Regions from separate parts of the Janthinobacterium sp. JF4 genome, predicted to be linked through region 3. Evidence: predicted binding sites of a transcription regulator. Region 3 holds the regulator's gene; each other region holds the start of a gene.

The links. Region 3 encodes sigma-54, which starts transcription at its own class of promoters, with help from an activator protein. Its sites were predicted from a motif close to TGGCANGNAANCTGCTTT; they were not measured.
Region 1: the regulator sigma-54 is predicted to act here: its motif matches at 1,370-1,387, upstream of AC54AF_RS22540 (urease accessory protein UreD).
Region 2: the regulator sigma-54 is predicted to act here: its motif matches at 1,037-1,054, upstream of AC54AF_RS03365 (EDSAP-1 family PEP-CTERM protein).

What each region holds. Positions count from the first base shown of each region.
Region 1 covers NZ_JCAQAV010000041.1:11,334-13,598, forward strand. The annotation lists gene AC54AF_RS22530 (urease subunit beta) at 1-115, opposite strand, end outside; gene AC54AF_RS22535 (urease subunit gamma) at 146-448, opposite strand; gene AC54AF_RS22540 (urease accessory protein UreD) at 474-1,316, opposite strand; gene AC54AF_RS22545 (EAL domain-containing response regulator) at 1,470-2,265, opposite strand, start outside.
Region 2 covers NZ_JCAQAV010000002.1:339,232-341,496, forward strand. The annotation lists gene AC54AF_RS03350 (dodecin) at 1-54, shown strand, start outside; gene AC54AF_RS03355 (hypothetical protein) at 83-394, opposite strand; gene AC54AF_RS03360 (hypothetical protein) at 556-930, shown strand; gene AC54AF_RS03365 (EDSAP-1 family PEP-CTERM protein) at 1,141-2,130, shown strand; gene AC54AF_RS03370 (LytR C-terminal domain-containing protein) at 2,198-2,265, opposite strand, start outside.
Region 3 covers NZ_JCAQAV010000002.1:98,803-101,067, forward strand. The annotation lists gene hpf (ribosome hibernation-promoting factor, HPF/YfiA family) at 1-350, opposite strand, end outside; gene AC54AF_RS02255 (RNA polymerase factor sigma-54) at 420-1,898, opposite strand; gene lptB (LPS export ABC transporter ATP-binding protein) at 1,903-2,265, opposite strand, start outside.

The DNA.
Region 1 (2,265 bases), on a different contig from region 3:
GCGAACCGACCTGGATCGGCCGGTCGCCGCGGTTGGCCACCACCACGGTGGCCGTGGCGCGCCCCGCATTCAAGCTGATTTCGCCTTCTTCCAATGTGTATTCGCCTGGGGTCATGACCGGCTCCTGTAAATGTCGCTTGGTTGATTACGGTATCGGGTGGTGCACGGTCACCAGCTTGCTGCCGTCGGGGAAGGTCGCCTCCACCTGGATATCGGGGATCATCTCGGCGATGCCGTCCATGACGTCGGCGCGCGAGAGTATCTTCGTGCCGTCCGACATCAGCTGCGCCACCGACTTGCCATCGCGCGCGCCTTCCATGATGGCGGCGCTGATCAGGGCCACCGCTTCGGGATAATTCAATTTCAAGCCGCGCGCCAGGCGCCGTTCGGCCAGCAGTGCGGCCGTAAAGATGAGCAGCTTGTCTTTTTCGCGGGGAGTCAGGTCCATGTTTTTCCTTGCGCTTCTTTCCTGATTAAGTGTTCCAGATGCGGGGCACGACGGCGTCGCGCCCCAGCATGGCGGGGCGCAGCAACTGCCAGGCGGCCAGCATGATGCGGCGCGCCGCCTCGCTGTCGCCGCACAGCAGGCGCACCACTACCAGTGCTTTCATGTGCGTGGCGCCAAATGCGGCGCCGGCCGGCACGGCGATCTCGCGCACGGCGGCCAGCACGGCGGCGGATACGGGTGTGCCGACGGCGATCAGGGTGGCGCATACCGTGTGCCCCCCCAAGCCCAGCGGGCTGGCCATCAGGGCGCCGCCGGCGGCCAGCACGCCCTGCTCCCACCACAGCAGCTTGCCGCCGCGGCGGATCTGCACCTGCTGGCGGATGCTGCCCGTGTTGAACATTTCGCCCGAGGCGCTGCGCCCCAGACAGACGATGTCGCAGCCGATATAGCTGGCGTCCGCCGCCAGTTCCACCTCGTGGCGCAGGCGCACGCAAGCCTGGTCGAAGAAAATGCTCTCCTGCGGCAGCCACTCGATGGCCGCGCCCCGGCCCGCGCGCAGCATGAGGTGCTGGCCCGAGACGTGGCCGTTGGCGCGGTACCATTTGGCGGCGCCCGGCGACGTGAGCAAGGCGTGCGCGCCCTCGCCCACCGTCGCGTCGACGGCCAGCTGGTCGCCGCCCACCACGCCGCCTGGCGGATGGATGATGATGGCGTGACAGACGCCATCGCCTTCCGGATACAGGGGCTTTTGCACGCGCAAAGGGCCGCTGTGCGTGCGCTCGACGAGGCGGCTGACGCCATCATGCAGCGCAAAGCCCAGGCGCAGGTGCGCCTGCCAGGCGCCGTGCGCGCTGGTGTCGAAAGACATGACTGGATGGGTACTGTCTGGCATGCGGGGCAATCGCGTAAATAGCGATTACCTAAGCAGGATATATGCCAGCATCAGGGGATGGAAAAGTGAGAATCGTGCACCGCGCCGCAGCGGACGCACCGGCATGGTGCATCCGCTGCGGCGCGGCGCTCACGCCAGGGGCAACGTGCGCCGTTCGCGCAGCAGCGCCGTGAATGGGTCGGCCGCCAGGGGACGGCTGAAATAATAGCCCTGCATTTCGTCGCAGCCGTGTTCCGTCAGGAAGGCCACCTGCTCGCGCGTTTCCACGCCTTCGGCGATGACGCGCATGTCCAGGTTGTGCGCCAGCGAGATGACGGAACGGGCGATGGCTGCGTCGCTGCTGCTGGTGGTGACGTCGTCGACGAAGGATTTGTCGATCTTCAGCACGTCGATGGGAAAGCGTTTCAGGTAGCCCAGACTGGAATAGCCGGTGCCGAAGTCGTCGAGCGAAATGCCCACGCCGATATCCTTCAGGCGCGTCAGCGCCGCCACCGCCTTGTCCGGATCGCCCATCACCGTGCTTTCCGTGATCTCGATCCCCAGGCAGGCGGGCGCGATGCCGTACTTGCGCAAGGTCGCCTCGACGAAAGGCACCGTGCGGTCCTGTGCGAACTGTTTGCCGGACAGGTTGACGGCCACCTTGATGCTGCCCAGGCCCGCATCGTGCCAGACGCGGATTTGCGCACAGACGCTTTCCAGCACCCATTCGCCGATGGCCGTGATCGAGCCGTATTCCTCGGCCAGCGCGATGAACAGGCCGGGCGGCACCTTGCCCAGCACCGGGTTATCCCAGCGCAGCAACGCTTCCGCGCCCAGCAAGGCCCCCGTGCGCAAGCACATCTGCGGCTGGTAATGCACTGCGAATTCATCGCGGCAGATGGCACCGCGCAGTTGCTGCTGCATCGCCAGGCGGGCGCGGATGTCG
Region 2 (2,265 bases), 240 kb from region 3:
GGCAAGGTGGCGCACTTCCAGGTCACGCTCAAGGTCGGCTTCCGGCTCGAATAAAGGGATCGAGTAAGGCAGGGCGGCGCATTCAGCGCCGCCCTGCTACTGCCCGGCTCTCCAGCCACTCCCGGCCGCCGGCCTCCAGCGCGCTCTGAATGACCTTTTCCGGCAAGCTGTAGACGGTCGCCCAGCTGGCCCGGCCATCCTGCGTGTTGGCGGGAAAGCTGTGCGTCTCGATCGGCCAGTGGTATTTGCGTTTCAATGCCTTGACGATGGCGGCCAGCGAGACGCGGCCTTGCAGCGGTTCGGCGCCGGACTGGTCGCGGTTCGACAGCAGCACGGCCAGGACCTGGCCGCGGCCCGTGCGCGCGCCGGGGAAGGTGGGGGTTTTGTTTGCCATGGCCTATTTTACCGGGCAATGTCGGACGAGATGCGATGTGCCGCACCTTTGATCTGGCGCAAGCGCCGCAGCGGTTTTGCGGCCACGATGGGTATTTCGCCAGGCGTGCCGGCGCCCCTCTGGCAGCCTGGGCCACTCATCACGGGGCACAGGAGCCTATCATGCACAGCCTGAACATCCATGCCATGCAATGGCAACCCGTCGCCGATATTTCCGCCGTCGATCCGCTGCTGCCCGAGGATCTGGCCTGCTTTCACGCACTGCGCGACGTGCTGCAACGCTATGGCGCACTCGACCGCTTCGGCATTTCCCTGATCCACCGCCATTTCGACATCGCCGACGACGAGGAGCTGATGGAATACACGGATGCGGAAGCACGCACCCTGACGGTAAAACCTGTCAAGAAAAGCGACATCGACTGGCAGCACACGACGATTACCAACTGGAAATTGACGGAAGGCGAGGAAGTGGCGCGCATCGGTTGCGGCTGCGCGCGCAATTCGGGTGGCCACCTGGGCTATCACCGCGGCACCTGAGGCTGTCGGGCGCCACCCGCCAAGCAGCGTCGGCCTTTCTTACACTTCGCCCTATCCAGCCCAGTCCGCTTTGCACAAGTCGTTGATTCAATTTGTTTTTTTTGTGTGGCATGCAAACTGCTTATCCCTGTCTACAAGATGAATCCAGGCAAGTCACTCTGGATTCTTTGTCCCCGGTTTTTCCGAGACTGACCACGATAAGAGGCTGCGATGAACGTCGATCACACACGAAGCAAGACCCTGGGCTGGCTGGGCGCACTGGCGGCGGCCAGCCTGCTGGCCAGCGGCCAGGCGCAGGCCGGCGCGTACGGCCTGGCCGTCAACGAGTTGAACAATTTCCGCATCAGCACCAGTGCCGGTAGCTTGTCGCTGGCCGGCGCCAACCGCAATGCCAGCGATAGCGCGTTTTTCGAAGGCGGCGTCGCCGTCAATCCGCGCGCCGTCAATACGGGCCCGGCCGCCAACGCGGACGTATTGCAAGTATGTTCGGGCGGCGGCTGCAGCGGCTTGCCGCAAAATCACTACGCTCCCAGCCCCAGTTCCACCCTGGAGTTTGCCCGCGGCGATGCGCATGCCTTCGGCAACATGATCAATGGCGGCGCCACCGTGCAAGCCGTGGCGGAAGCACAGCGCAACACGGTCGGCGCCGCCACGGCCACGGCCGGCGACACCCTCACCGGCTCCGTCAACCTGACCCTGTCGAGCGCCGGTTTCATCACCTTCAGCTTCTTGGGACGGCGCGACCTGCGCACCAGCGTAACGACCATGGGCGACAAGTCGAACGTGTCGATCATGGATATCTTCAATATCTCCTGCAACAGCGCCAGCCCCGCCGGCTGCCTGTCGAACGCGAATGCCGATGGCGTGATCTTCCAGTTCGCGCCCGATGGCGATGCCAACAATGGCAGCGACGTCAATGGCAACCATACGGTTGGCAGCCTCGACCCGTTCAGCCTGAACATGACGGCCGGCACCAATGACCCGGCCACCGGACGCGCCTTCACGAATGGCTTTGCGATGTTTTCCCTGACCTCGAATTTCGCCCTGCCCGCCGGCAGCTATACCTTGAACTTTTCCAAGTCCACGCGCACCGACATCGTCGTCATCGATCCTCTGGCCGTGCCGGAACCAGGCACCCTGTTCCTGCTGGGCATGGGACTGGCGGCCCTAGCTTTTACGCGCCGCCGCCAGCCGAAATAATCAACCGTATGAAAAATACGCGGCGCCCGCAAAGGCGCCGCGTGTTTTTCATGCAGGCAGAAATGTTTTAACCGAGCCGCGCCAGCGCCTGGCGCGCCAGCTGCAATTGCTGCAGATAATAGCGGTGCAGCATGG
Region 3 (2,265 bases):
ACGGCGTCTTCCTCTGAGTTGTCTGGCAGATGCTTGATCGCCTCTTTACCGTGCCCTTGCACTTTGGTTTTGTACTTCATCACTTGCCTATCGAGCTTGTCGATCAGGGTATCGATGGCGGCATACAGGTCGTGCGCCAAGCTTTCCACATAGACAGTTTTGCCACTCAGGCGCAGGTTGACTTCGGCCTTTTGACGTTTTTCTTTCTCTTTGAGGTTATCCACGGTCAGAATCACGGCAATATCGATGACTTGATCGAAATGACGTTTCACGCGCTCCAGCTTCGTTTGTACGTATTCACGGATGGCTGGTGTCACTTCGAGATGATGTCCGCTGATGGTGAGATTCATACACACTCCTAAAGATGATCGGGTTCGTGCGGTCCATCCTATCCGGCCCGCAGAGGAACCGAAAAAAACTTACAAACACTTACGCAGGCTCACTGGCGGAATTTTCAATGCTTCCCGGTATTTGGCAACAGTACGTCGCGCAATCACCATGCCTTGTTCCCCCAGCATGTCCGCAATCTTACTGTCGGATAAAGGATTTTTAGGGTCTTCTGCTCCTGTCAGTTGCACGATCAATGCCCGTATCGCCGTCGATGACGCTTCGCCCCCCGCTTCGGTGGCGACGTGGCTACCAAAGAAATATTTCAACTCGAACATGCCGTGCGGGGTCAGCATGTACTTTTGAGTTGTTACCCGCGAGATAGTACTCTCGTGTAAACCCAGTGTATCAGCTATTTCACGGAGCACAAGGGGGCGCATGGCAACGGCCCCATGCGAGAAAAAGTTCTTTTGTCTTTCTACTATCGCCTGCGCCACGCGCAGGATCGTGTCGAAGCGCTGGCGCATATTCTTGATCAGCCACTTGGCTTCCTGCAACTGTGCGCCCATCGCGCCCTCGCCCTTGCCCTGCTTGAGCAAGTTGGCGTACATGGCGTTGACGCGCAGGCGCGGCATGACGTCGTTGTTCAGGGTGACTTGCCAGCCGTTGCGCGCGCGCTTGACGACGACGTCGGGCACCACGTAATCGGACACGTCCGAGGCGAACACGGCGCCCGGATGCGGGTTGCATTGGCGAATCACCGTCTGCGCTTCGCGCAAGTCTTCATCGTCGCAGTCGAGGGCTTTTTTCAGCTTGTTGAAGTCGCGCTGGGCAAACCAGGCCAGGTGCTTTTCCACGATGACGAGGGCCATGCGGCGCGTCACCATGGCGATGTGCGGCAAGCGCTTGATTTGCAGCGCCAGACATTCGGACGCATTGCGCGCGCCCACGCCCGGGGGATCGAAACTTTGCAAGAGAGACAAAGCCGTGCGCATCTCGTCGGCGTCGATTTCCAGCTCTTCCGGCAGGCGCGCCAGGATGTCGTCGAGCGACTCTTCCAGGTAGCCATTGTCGTCGAGCGCGTCGATGATCAGCTCGACCAGCGCGCGGTCGCGCAATTCGAGCACCGTCACGCGCATCTGCTCCATCAGGTGTTCGCGCAGGGTGCAGTGATGGGCCTCCAATTGCGGGCGCGAATCTTCGTCGTCGGGCGCCTTGCCCCGGCTCGCCTCGCTCCAGTCGCTGTCGCCGCCGTCCGCGGCGGCCGGGCCCTCGCCCGCCTCGCCGTCAAAGGTTTCCGCTTCGGCCGGCGCCGCAGGCGCCTCCTGGCTTGGCGGCTGGGGCGGCGCTTCGGCCGGCGCGGCCGTGGAACTCAAGGCGCCGTCGGACAGCAGGCGCAGCGAACGGTCGAGCGGATCGTCCAGGCGTTCGAGCAAGGGATTGTCCGTCAGCAATTGCTCTAGTTCCTGGTGCAATTCCAGGGTAGACAATTGCAACAGGCGTATCGATTGCTGCAACTGCGGCGTCAGTGCCAGGTGCTGCGAAGTGCGCAGCTGCAATGATTGTTTCATTGGCTTACATACGGAAGTGTTCGCCCAGATAGACCCGGCGTACCGACTCGTTCGCGATGATGTCGTCGGGGCGTCCCGACGCCAGCACCGAGCCCTGGTTGATGATGTAGGCACGGTCGCAAATACCCAGCGTCTCGCGCACATTATGATCGGTGATCAGCACGCCGATATTGCGCTCCTTCAAGAAGCGCACGATGCGCTGGATTTCGATCACGGCGATCGGGTCGACACCGGCGAACGGTTCGTCGAGCAGCACGAAACGGGGATCGGTGGCCAGCGCGCGGGCGATCTCCACGCGGCGGCGCTCGCCGCCGGACAGCGACAGCGCCTGGTTCTCACGCAGCTTTTCAATCTGCAAGTCGGCCAG